3 regions of the Frateuria sp. GZRe14 genome follow, and region 2 is predicted to be linked to each of the others. Evidence: predicted binding sites of a transcription regulator. Region 2 holds the regulator's gene; each other region holds the start of a gene.
What was found. The regulator sigma-54, encoded in region 2, starts transcription at its own class of promoters, with help from an activator protein. The targets are predictions, from matches to a motif close to TGGCACGNGCNTTGC.
Positions count from the first base shown of each region.

Region 1 (3,958 bases), 870 kb from region 2:
ATCACCCGCGGCGGCAGCGGTTCCTGGTCGAGGCGAAGCTGCGGGTCTTCCATGTCGCGGATTTCGGACAGCGGCGGCAGCTCGTCCAGCGACTTGAGGCTGAAGTAATCCAGGAAGGCGCGGGTGGTGCCGAACAGCGCCGGCTTGCCGGGCACGTCGCGGTGGCCGACCACGCGGATCCACTCGCGCTCTTCCAGCGTCTTGACGATGTTGGAAGAGACCACCACGCCACGGATCTGTTCGATCTCCGGACGGGTGATCGGCTGGCGGTAGGCGATCAGCGCCAGCGTTTCGAGCAGGGCGCGCGAATAGCGGCTGGGTTTCTCGGTCCACATGCGCGACACCCAGGGGTGCACGTCCTGGCGAACCTGGTAGCGGAAGCCGGAGGCGACCTCCCTCAGTTCCACGCCGCGCCCGGCGCAGTCCTCGCCCAGCGATTCGAGCGCCCGCGCGATCGCCTCGCGGTCGACCTGGTCCTCGTCGACGAACAGCTCGCCCAGCTGCGCCACGGTGAGCGGCTGGCTGGCGGCGAGCAGGGCCGCTTCGATAATCGGTTTGAGTTGCTCGATCTGCATGGCCTTCAGGTCAGAGATGCGAAGGGGGCCGCGCCGTCAGTCGGCGGCGGCGGAAACCGGCATGTCGTCCGGTAGTTCGTCGTTTTCTTCGGCCAGCGCGGTCTTTGCCTTGACGTAGATCGGCGCCAGCGGCTCTTCCTGCACGATCTCGACGAGCATTTCCTTGGCCAGTTCAAGCATGGCCAGGAAAGTCACCACTACGCCCAGGCGGCCTTCGTTGATGTCGAACAGGCTTTCGAAGCGGTGGAAGGTGCTGTCTTCCAGCCGGCTCAGCAGTTCGCCCATCCGCTGGCGCACGCTCAACGCCTCGCGCTTGATCGCGTGATGGCCGAACAGCTCGGCGCGGTGCATCACGTCCTTGAGCGCCAGCAGCATTTCCTTCAGGTCCAGCGGCGGCGGCAGCTTCACCACGTTGCGCTCGCCCACGTCGGCCTGCACCACTACCGTGTCGCGTTCCAGCCGGGGCAGGGTGTCGATGTCCTCGGCGGCCTTCTTGAAGCGCTCGTATTCCTGCAGGCGGCGCACCAGTTCGGCGCGAGGGTCGTCCTCGATGCCCTCCTCGGCGGGCGGCCGGGGCAGCAGCAGGCGCGACTTGATCTCGCCCAGGATCGCGGCCATCAGCAGGTACTCGGCGGCCAGCTCCAGCCGCATCGAGTCCCGCATCATGTCGATGTATTCCATGTATTGCCGCGTAATTTCGGCAATCGGAATGTCCAGGATGTCCAGGTTCTGCCGGCGGATCAGGTACAGCAGCAGGTCCAGCGGGCCCTCGAACGCTTCGAGAAAAACTTCCAAGGCGTCCGGCGGGATGTACAGGTCCTGCGGCATCTGCAGCATGGGTTCGCCACGCACGACCGCCAGCGGCATTTCCTGCTGCTGGGGGATCGACGCGAAGGCGTCCTGCGACGGTGCGGCCGGCTGCTGCGGTTCTGTGCTCATCAATGCATGTCGTGAGGCCGCTCACGCGGCCGGCAATGCGTTCAAAACCTGTCGTCCTGGCGGGCGGTGCCCTGTGGACGGGTATCCCCTCGTGACCGCGGCTTCGGGCCGGCGATCGGTCAAGCTGGCTCGCCGGTTCCGGCGCAGCCGTCGCCGCGTGTCGCTTGACGAAGCCGCACCACGGCGGTTCGGTCAGGCGGGCTCGGGCGACCACCAAGGCGTCCACGCCGGGCATCGGGCCCTGGAACGAACGCAAGACAGGATGGCGACACGGCGCCACGGACGGTATCAATCGGTCTGCCGGGACTCGGATGCGTGCCGCGATGGCCGGTATCGACCGGCACGGCGCACGCTGGAACCGGGCATGGGGACAGGTTAGCGGTAGCGTTGCGGCAAGTCCAGTGCGCAAGTGCTCGCTCATGGGGCAGCATGTGACACGGTGCGTCGTGCAGAAGCCGGGCGCGGCAGTTCCAGTGCGGTGCCGGGCGGGCAGGGGATGACGTCGCACCGATCCATGGATGGCATGGCGTTTGCTTTATCGTGCCCATGAGATGCCGTTTTCCCGCTGCGCGAACGGTCCGCTGAACACTGGCGGCTCACAGGCAGCAACCAGGTGTCGATGGGACGCAGGATGCGTCGTAGGATCGCAGGGACGTCACAGGAGCGCGGGTGCGTTTCGCTTGGGGAGTTAGATGACGATCGAAGACAACGTGGCGGATGAATCGGGCCCCAAGTTCCTGCGGCCCGCGCGCATGCGCATCGAAACCACCGTGCTCATGAGCCACGGGGTGCAGTCGCATCCGACCGAACTGGTCGACATCTCCGCCACGGGCGCGCTGCTGCGCCGACCGCTGGGCTGGCAGGGCGAGCTGGGGCAGAACTGGGTGCTGGACATGATCTTCGGCCGCGACCTGCACATCCACCTGGAGGCAGTGGTCGCGCGCATCTCCGACCGCCACATCGGCTTTGCCTACTCGCGCATCCCGGAAGACAAGCAGGTGCCGTTGTGGAACCTGCTGGGTGGTTACGCGGACATCCTGGAGCATTGGCGGGAGGAGTGATCCGGCCGCGCGCTTTTCCGTAGGAACCCGCAAGCGGGCTCCCACGAAGACCCGGACGCTCAGGCCGGAGCTTTCTTTGGCTCGTTGCGCAGCTCGCGGCGAAGGATCTTGCCCACGTTCGACTTCGGCAGCGCATCGCGGAATTCGATCTGGCGCGGGCGCTTGTAGCCGGTCAGGTTGTCGTGGCAGAACTGCTTGAGGACGTCGGCCGTCAGCGCAGGGTCCTTGCGCACCACGAAAAGTTTCACCACCTCGCCCGAGTGCTCGTCCGGCACGCCCACGGCGGCTACCTCGGCCACGCCGGGGTGTTGCATCACCACGTCCTCGACCTCGTTCGGATACACGTTGAAGCCGGACACCAGGATCATGTCCTTCTTGCGGTCGACGATGTAGACGTAGCCGTTCTCGTCCATCCGGGCGATGTCGCCGGTGTGCAGCCAGCCATCGGCGCCCAGCACCTTCGCGGTCTCGTCCGGACGCTGCCAATAGCCCTGCATTACCTGCGGGCCACGCACCATGAGCTCGCCCACTTCGCCGATCGACAAGGGCTGGTTTTCCTCCGACCAGATCGCCACGTCGGTGGACGGCACGGGCAGGCCGATCGATCCGTTGTAGTCCCGAAGGTCCAGCGGGTTGATGCACACCGCCGGCGAGGTTTCGGTCAGGCCATAGGCCTCGGCCAGGGTGCAACCGGTGGTTTTCTTCCATCGCTCGGCCACCGCGCGTTGCACGGCCATGCCGCCGCCCAGGGTCAGGTGCAGGCGCGAGAAGTCCAGATCGGCGAAACCGGGCGTGTTGAGCAGGCCGTTGAACAGCGTGTTGACGCCGGTCAGCGCGGTGAAGCCGGACTTCTTCAGTTCCTTGACGAAGCCGGGCATGTCGCGCGGGTTGGTGATCAGCCAGTTCAGGCCGCCCAGGCGCATGAAAACCAGGCCGTTCGCCGTCAGCGAGAAGATGTGGTACAGCGGCAGGGCGGTGATGATCACCTCCTCGCCGGGCTTGGCCAGGTCGCCGATCCAGGCGCTGGCCTGCAGCATGTTGGCGACCATGTTGCCGTGGCTGAGCATCGCGCCCTTGGCCACGCCCGTAGTGCCGCCGGTGTACTGCAGGAAAGCGAGGTCGTCGTGGCCCAGCTCGACCTTGGGCATGGGATGCGAGGCGCCCTGCGCCAGTGCGTCGCGGAAGCGCACCGCCTTCGGCAACGAGTAGGCGGGCACCATCTTCTTCACGTGCTTGAGCACGAAGTTGACCAGCGCCCCCTTGGGGAAACCCAGCAGGTCGCCGATGCCGGTGGTGATCACGTGTTCGACGTGGGTTTCGTCGATGACCTCCTGCAACGTGGAGGCGAAGTTGTCCAGCACCAAGATCGCCTTGGCGCCGGAA
Region 1 is NZ_JBHZGJ010000001.1:1,598,957-1,602,914, forward strand. It holds gene scpB (SMC-Scp complex subunit ScpB) at 1-575, opposite strand, end outside; gene ACFWZ1_RS07350 (segregation and condensation protein A) at 612-1,514, opposite strand; gene ACFWZ1_RS07355 (PilZ domain-containing protein) at 2,207-2,575, shown strand; gene ACFWZ1_RS07360 (AMP-binding protein) at 2,635-3,958, opposite strand, start outside.
Region 1: ACFWZ1_RS07355 (PilZ domain-containing protein) is a predicted target of sigma-54. The motif match lies at 2,034-2,048, and genes of this name have one in related genera.

Region 2 (3,958 bases):
CCCGCGCTCGCGGGGAAGGCTCGGCTTGCGGCATCAAGCTTCGAGCAAAAAAAGACCCGCCACCGGGGCGGGTCTCTTTCGCAGGAGCCGGACGAATCAGCCGATCTGGCGCGCTTCGCGCGCTTCCTGCTGATGCTTGTCGGTCACCTTGTCGCGGTGGCGGCGCAGTTGCGCGGCGAGTTTGTCGAACACCATGTCGATGGAGGCATACATGTCGGCGCCGCAGGCCGCCGCATGCAGGGCGGCGCCCGTGGTGCTGAGAGTGGCGTCGGCGCAGTGCTGCAGCTTGTCGATCGACAGCACCATGCTCAGGCCCAGGCACCTTTCGTCGAGGCGGGTCAGGCGATCGAGCCGGGATTCGGCATGCGCACGCAGGGCGGGGGTGACTTCGATCTGCTGGCCGGTGAGTTGGAACTGCATGGGGCGCCTCCTCTGGTACAGGCCGCCGTGGGGCGGCGGGTTCGCATGCCGGTGATTGGTGCCGGCATGCCGGTCTTCATTCGGTATGGGATCGTTCGGGCCGGTTCCAAGTGGTGGGTTTCAGGCGCCGGTCAGCCGGCGCGTTGTCGCTCGCTCGAGCTGGGGATGCGCAGAGCCTCGCGGTACTTGGCCACGGTGCGACGCGCGACCTGGATGCCCTTGCGGTTGAGCTCCTCGGCCAGGGCCTGGTCGGACAAGGGCTTGCGTGTGTCCTCGCCGTCGATGAGCTTCTTGATCATCGCCTGGATGGCCGTGGCCGAAGCGCCGCCGCCATCTTCGGTGGAGACGCCACTGGAGAAGAAGTACTTCAGTTCGAAAGTGCCGCGCGGCGTGTGGATGTACTTGCGCGTGGTCACGCGCGAGATGGTCGATTCGTGCATGCCGACCTCTTCAGCGACTTCGCGCAGGACCAGCGGGTGCATCGCTTCCGGGCCGTAGTCGAGGAAGGCGCTCTGGCGGCGCACGATCGCATCGGCAACCTTCAGCAACGTTTCGGCGCGCGACTCCAGGCTCTTGATCAGCCAGCGCGCCTCCTGCAATTGGCCGCGCATCCAGCTGGCGTCCTCGCCGCGCGCCTGCGCGATCAGGCTGCAGTAGTGCTGGTTGAGGCCCAGCCGCGGCTGGCAGTCGGGATTGAGGCTGACCTTCCAGCGGTTGCCTTCCTTGTAGGCGTAGACGTCCGGCGCCACGTACTCGACCGGCGTCGCGTCCAGCGCGGCGCCGGGACGCGGGTCCAGGCTGCGGATCAGCAGCGCCGCGGCTGCGACGTCTTCCTCGCTCGCGCGCAGCTTGCGCGCGAGCTTGGCGACGTCGTTGCGTGCGAGCAGTTCGAGCTCGCCGGCGACGATCTGCAGAGCGAGCCCGCGATGCGGCGTATCGGCATCGAACTGCTCCAGCTGCACGCGCAGGCAGTCGCGCAGGTCCAGGCTGGCGATCCCGGTGGGATCGAAACGCTGCAACTGGCGACGCACCGTCTCGATTTCATCGATCGTCGCGTCGAGGTCCGCCGGCAGCGCGGCGAGCACGCCTTCGATGCCTTCGGCAAGGTAGCCGTCGGCGTTGAGCGCATCGATGATGACCGTCGCGATCAGCCGCTGGCGCGTGTTGAACGGCGAGAGGTTCAACTGCCACAGCAGGTGTTCCTGCAAGGTCTCGGGCGCGGCGTTCTGCGGTTCGAAATCCTCATCGCCGCGGCTGCCGGAGGGCGCGCTGCTGCCGAGCGAGAAATCGATCGGCGCCTCGGCTGGCGTGTCGGTTTCGCCCCAGTCCGCGACGTCGTCCGCGTTGTGGTCGACGGTCGGCGCTTCGGCCGGGGCGGCGGAGAAACTCTCTTCCTCGGTTTCGCCCGGCGCCGATTCCTCCTCGAACTCCAGCAGCGGGTTGCCCTCGGCGATCTGGCGCAGTTCCGCTTCCAGCTCCAGCTGCGACAGCTGCAACAGCCGGATCGCCTGCTGCAACTGCGGCGTCAGGGTGAGCTGTTGGTTGAGTCGGAACTGGAGCCCGGGTTTCATGCCAGCCGTTGCGGAGAGACTTGCGGTCATCCTACCCCGGTGGGTGTGACGCGACCATAGCGATGGCAGGCTTCGACGGGCCGTGCGTCACATCACCGCTTCAGAGCTTGAATTCGCGTCCCAGGTAGACCTCGCGCACCTTTTCGTCGGCGAGGATGTGCGCCGGCGTGCCGCGCGAGAGCACCTCGCCGTCGTTCAGGATGTAGGCGCGATCGCAGATGCCCAGCGTCTCGCGCACGTTGTGGTCGGTGATCAGGACGCCGATGCCGCGTTCCTTCAGGTGCCGCACGATGCGCTGGATCTCGCCCACCGAAATCGGGTCGACGCCGGCGAACGGCTCGTCCAGCAACATGTAGCGCGGCTGCGCGGCCAGCGCGCGGGCGATTTCGACGCGGCGGCGCTCGCCACCGGAGAGGCTGATGCCTTTCTGGCCGGCGATATGGGCGATCTTGAGCTCGTCCATCAGCCCTTCGAGCTGTTCGTTGCGCTGGCGGGCGGTGAGGCCCTCGCGCAGCTCCAGCACGGCCATGATGTTGTCGGCCACCGACAGCCGGCGGAATACCGAGGCTTCCTGCGGCAGGTAACCGATGCCCAGTCGTGCGCGCGAGTGCATGGGCAGGCCGGTGATGTCCTGGCGGTCCAGCCGGATGGTGCCGCCGTCGGCTTCGACCAGGCCCACCACCATGTAGAAGCAGGTGGTCTTGCCGGCGCCGTTGGGGCCGAGCAGGCCGACCACTTCACCCTGGCGGATCGAAAAACCGAAATCGCGCACGACCTGGCGCGAGCGGTAGCGTTTCTGCAGGCCTTCGGCAGCGAGCATCGGTCAGGGCTGCCCGCTGCTGGTGGCGGGCGCGGGTGCACTGGTGGCCGGTGCCGGTGCCGGTGCCGGCGCCGCGGCAGGCGCGGCGGTTCCCGACTTGGGCTGGGGCTTGAAGATCATGTGCACGCGACCGTCGCCGCCGCTGTCGCCGGTCATTTCGCTGGTCTGCGTGTTGTACGTGAGTCGATCGCCGTGCGCCTCGCCGCGGCCCTGCTGGGTGATCGAGGCATGGCCCTGCAGCACGGCGTAGTCCTTGGCCACCTTGTAGTCGATGGTGGCCGCGTCGCCCTGCATCAGGTTGCCGTTGTCGTCCAGCTGCTGGAGGTGCGCAGGGCTGCCGGTCAGCACCACGCTGTCGATCTCGGCGTTGGCGTCGAAGTGCACCTTGGCCAGGTCGCCGGTGGCTTTCAGCGAGCCCTGGGTGATCACCACGTTGCCCTTGAGCGTGGTGGTGCTGTTGGGCTTGCGGAAGCCATCGAAGTGCGAGGCCTGCACGTCCATCGGCTGGTCGCGGTCGGTGCGCTTGGCCTGCACCGGTGCCAGCACCGTCAGGCCCAGCAGGACCAACGCCGCGCTAGCGCGCATGCTGGCGGGGCGGGAACGTGGCATGGACGTCATCGAGCAGCTCCAGGTGTTTGTCGTTGAGGTCGGCACGCATGCCGACGCCGTGGATTCTAGTGCCGCCCTGCACCAGCTGCGCCGGGGCGGCGGTCTCGAGGCGGTTCTGCTTGGGCCAGGCGGTGACTTCGGCGGTGTCGATCGTGGTCCTTGGCGTATCGTCGAACGCCGCACGTTCCAGATGCACCGGGCCCTGCAGTTTGAGCAGGCTCCCTTCGTTGTTGACCCAGCCGTACAGCGAGTGGCCGAGCCAGTCGGGCACGGCCGGCTGATTGGAAGGCAGGCGGAACTCGGGGGCGTTGATATAAAGCGACTCGTCGCCCTCGCGCCGCTCCAGCTGCGGCGCCTGGATCAGGAAACTGGGCAGGCCGTCGGTGCCGTACTGGGTCAGCTTGAAGTCGGTCAGCGTGTAGCCCGAGCGCGGCGGACCGACGAACTCGTTGACCTTCGGTGGCGGTCCGATCCACCACAACAGCAGTTGGGCCGTGCCGGCCAGCAGCGCGACCACGACGATGGCCGCCGCGAGGCG
Region 2 is NZ_JBHZGJ010000001.1:730,067-734,024, forward strand. It holds gene hpf (ribosome hibernation-promoting factor, HPF/YfiA family) at 97-420, opposite strand; gene ACFWZ1_RS03215 (RNA polymerase factor sigma-54) at 552-1,991, opposite strand; gene lptB (LPS export ABC transporter ATP-binding protein) at 2,092-2,811, opposite strand; gene lptA (lipopolysaccharide transport periplasmic protein LptA) at 2,815-3,420, opposite strand; gene lptC (LPS export ABC transporter periplasmic protein LptC) at 3,386-3,958, opposite strand, start outside.

Region 3 (3,958 bases), 250 kb from region 2:
ACCAGCAGGCGCTTGCCGTCGGCGTCGATCAGCAGCACGCGCTCGCGCGCGCCGACCGCCATCGATTCCACGCAGCGGATGCGCCGACCACCCGGCAGGTTGCGCGCCTGCAGGCGGCGGCTCATCCACCCGGCCACGAAGATCAGCGCGATCACCGCGGCCAGGCTCAAGAGCACCCGCAACAACTCCCCGCCGACGTTGATGTCGGGCGCGGCGGTGGGCGCGGCGAAGATCAGGGCGAGCATGGGATCAACGCAGCTTGCGCACGCGCTCGGCCGGGCTGACCACGTCGGTCAGGCGGATGCCGAACTTCTCGTTGATCACCACCACCTCGCCATGCGCGACCAGCGTGCCGTTGACGAACACGTCCAGCGGTTCGCCGGCGGCGCGGTCCAGTTCCACCACCGAGCCCTGGTTCAACTGCAGCAGGTTGCGGATGCTGATCCGGGTGCGGCCGACTTCCATGGCCAAGGTCACCGGCACGTCCAGGATCATGTCCAGGTTGACGTCACCGGTTTCGCTGGCGAAGCCGGCCAGGGTGTCGGGGTCGATGCGGTCGGCGACCGCGGCGTCGTTGGCGTTCATGCGCTTTTCTTCTCGATGAATTCGCCGGCCGCGCGCCTTTCGCGCCGGCCGACCTGGGCCTGGAACTGGATCGCCGTGTGGCCGTTGGCCTGGCCGTAGCGGCCGCGGAACACCGGCACGTCTTCGGCGAAGACGGTGCAAAGTTCGGGCAGCGTCACCGGGATCACGTCACCCGGGCGCAGGCCCAGGAAATCCCCGATGGACAGCTGCGCCTCGATCAGCAGCGAGCTGATCTCGACCTCGGCGTCGAGCACTTCCTCGTGCAAGTGCTCGGTGAAGCGGTCGTCGCGGTCGGCCAGGTCGCTCTGCACGCCGGCGTCGAGCAGCGTGCGGATCGGCTCGACCATCGCGTATGGCAGGGTCAGGTGGATTTCGCCGCCGCCGCCGTCGAGTTCGACGTGGAAGCGCGAGACCACCACGGTTTCCGTGGGGCTGACGATATTGGCGAACTGCGGGTTGATCTCGGAGTTCATGTACTCGAACTCCAGCGGCAGCACCGGGTTCCACGCCTCGGTCATGGCGCCGAACAGCTCGGTGAGCATGATCTGGATCACGCGGTTTTCGATCGCGCTGAAATCGCGACCCTCGATGCGCGCGTGGAAGCGGCCGTCGCCGCCGAAGAAGTTGTCGATCACGGTGAACACCAGCCGCGGCTCGAACACCACCAGCGCGGTGCCGCGCAGCGGCTTGATCTTCACCAGGTTGAGGTTGCTCGGCACCGCCAGGCTGTGCACGTACTCGGCGAACTTGACCATCTTCACGCCGAGCACCGACACCTCGCAGCTCTTGCGCAGGACGTTGAACACGCCCAGGCGGAAGAAGCGCGCGAAGCGGTCGTTGACCATCTCCAGCGTTGGCAGCCGGCCGCGCACGATGCGGTCCTGCTGGGTGAAGTCGTAGGACTGCACCGCCTCGGTGGGAGGTGGCTCGTCCTCGCCGGTGGCGACGCTGCCGCCGGTGACGCCGTCGAGCAGCGCGTCGATTTCGTCCTGGGAAAGAAGATCGCTCATGGGCGCTCAGGGCCTCACTGCATCACGAAACTGGTGAAGTACAACGCGTCGATGCCGGGCTTGCCGGTGCGCGCCGCGACGATCTTGCGCACCGCGTCCAGCGCATCGGCCTGCAGCTTCTGCTTGCCGACGGGGTCGCTGAGGATCGAGTAGTTCTGGCGGCTGAACAGCATCACCAGCGCGTTGCGCACGACCGGGTCCACACCCTTGACGGTGTCCAGCGCGGCCTGGTCGTGCGACATCAGGGTCACGCCGACCTGCAGGTAGCGCATGGCGTCGTCGTCGCGGAAGTTGACGACGAAGGCCGGGTCCAGCGGCAGGAAGTATTCGGGCTGGATCTTGGTCGGCTGGGCGTCGCCGGCGTCCTTCCCGGCCGCCGCCGTGGCGGGCTTGTGCTGCCCGTGCGATACGAACAGGTACGCGCACGCGCCGGACACCGCCAGCAGCGCCACCACCAGGCCGATCACCAGCAGCGAGCGCTTTTTCTTCGGTGGCGCCGCCGCTACCGCTTCTTCTTCTTCCGTAATTGCCATGCCTTAGAAACCTCGGTGTTGTTTTTCTTGTTGGCTCCCGGGGGGCGCCACCTTGCAGGGACCTTGTTGCAATCCGCGTGCCACGGCGGGAGGGCTTGGTCCTGCTTGGTTTGCGGCAGGCGCGGCGCTTTCTTGACGCGCGTCGGGGAACGGGCGCGTCGCGATCACGACGGGTGTCTGGAAATCGGCGGGGTCGGGAGCGCTCCGACTTCGGGCGTGATGCGCCTGCGCTCAGCGAACGGGATGGGCGAGGCACGCAAGGCTCGGCCACGCTCTCCCATCGGGAGAAGGGTTGGGAAGACCGTTCGATGGCGCCGATGCGCCCTGCTTTGCCCGGACTCCACCCACCCTTCGGCGCCTCTCATGGGGAAAGGTATTGGGCCGGGGCGAGGCGCTGCGCGACTGCGCTCGGCAAGAACGGACGATGGAAACGTTGCGGAAGAACGACCGGAAAACCCCGTTCACCTTGGGGCGCTGGCCGCAGGCGGAGTCGCGGGGCGCTCCGCGTCAGGCGAACGTATCGAGCATCCCGAGCGCGGCCACCGGCATGCTGGCCATCACGGCCGGTTCGGCGTCGACCTCTCCGATCGCACCCGCCGCCTCGCCACCGCGACCACCTTCGCCATGCTGCTGGCGCTGGCCCACGTCGGCCTGGCCCAGCGCCAGGCCATGCTGCGCCAGCAATGCGTCCAGCTGCGGCAGGGTCTGCTGCACGGCGTGCACGGCCGCCGGATGCTGCACGGCGAAACTCACGTCGACGCGGTCGTGGTTCAGGCTGACCTTGACGTCGAGCGTGCCCAGATCTTCCGGATGCAAACGGATGCGCGCCTGCTTGACGTCCTGCTGGCCCAGCCAGACCACGTGCTGGCCCAGCTCCTGCGCGAAGGCCGGCGTGCCGGCGGGGCTGGCGAGGTTGAGGTTGTGCGCCGGCGCCGCGGTCGTGCCGGCGTCGGGCACCGGCACCGGGTTGGCGGACAGGCTGCCCAGCTGCGCGACATCGATCGACGCGTCCTTCTGCTCGGCGGGCTTGGCCAGCATCGGCGCCAACGCATTGGCGTCGAGGCTGATCGCTGGCTTGGCCGTCGCTGCCGCGGCCGCGGTATTGGCGAGCAACACCAGCGCGGCCGGTGCCTTGGCGGCGGCGCCATCGGCGATGGCGCCGGTCGCCGCATGCGCCGGCATGCCGGCCGCGGCGAGCGGCTTGGCCGGCGCGGCCTGGCCGATCAGCGCCAGCATGGCCGCCGCCAGCGCGGCGGCATCCGCGTCGCTCGGGTCCTTCGCGCTTGCGTCGGCCGGCTTCTGTTTGTCGGCGTCGGTCTTCGAGGAACCCTTGGCCTTCGCCACCTCATGCTTGCCCTCGTCCTGCGCCGGCTTGTCCTGCGACTCGCCGTGCTGCTGGCGGGCGGCGTCCAGGTGGCGGTCGAAGCGGCTGTCGTCCGACCGGGCGGCCGGATCCGCGGCAGGGCGGGCCGGCGGCGGAGCCGGCTGGACGGGGTTCACGGCGGCGGTGGTCGCGCTCATGGGCACTTCCTCATCAAGGCTTCAAACGGCATGCGTCGAGTCAGTCCAGCAAACTTCGCGCCAAGGCCTATCGGGCGGGTCGCCGATGCTGCATGCGCTCGTCGATGTCGTTCTGCTCGCGGCGCTCCTCGCTCTTGCGTTCCTGCTCGCGATAACGGTCGATCACGTTGTCCAGCGCGGCTTCGCGGGCATGCGCGTCGCGCCAGGACCCGCGCATCTGGTCGAGCAACTGGCGCTGGCGTTCGATCTCCAGCACCTGCTGGTCGATCGCGCGGTCGATGCGCTCGACGAATTGCTGGCGGTTCATCA
Region 3 is NZ_JBHZGJ010000001.1:978,422-982,379, reverse strand. It holds gene fliO (flagellar biosynthetic protein FliO) at 1-245, opposite strand, end outside; gene fliN (flagellar motor switch protein FliN) at 250-585, opposite strand; gene fliM (flagellar motor switch protein FliM) at 582-1,595, opposite strand; gene ACFWZ1_RS04365 (flagellar basal body-associated FliL family protein) at 1,610-2,128, opposite strand; gene ACFWZ1_RS04360 (flagellar hook-length control protein FliK) at 2,636-3,649, opposite strand; gene fliJ (flagellar export protein FliJ) at 3,717-3,958, opposite strand, start outside.
Region 3: ACFWZ1_RS04365 (flagellar basal body-associated FliL family protein) is a predicted target of sigma-54. The motif match lies at 2,197-2,211, and genes of this name have one in related genera.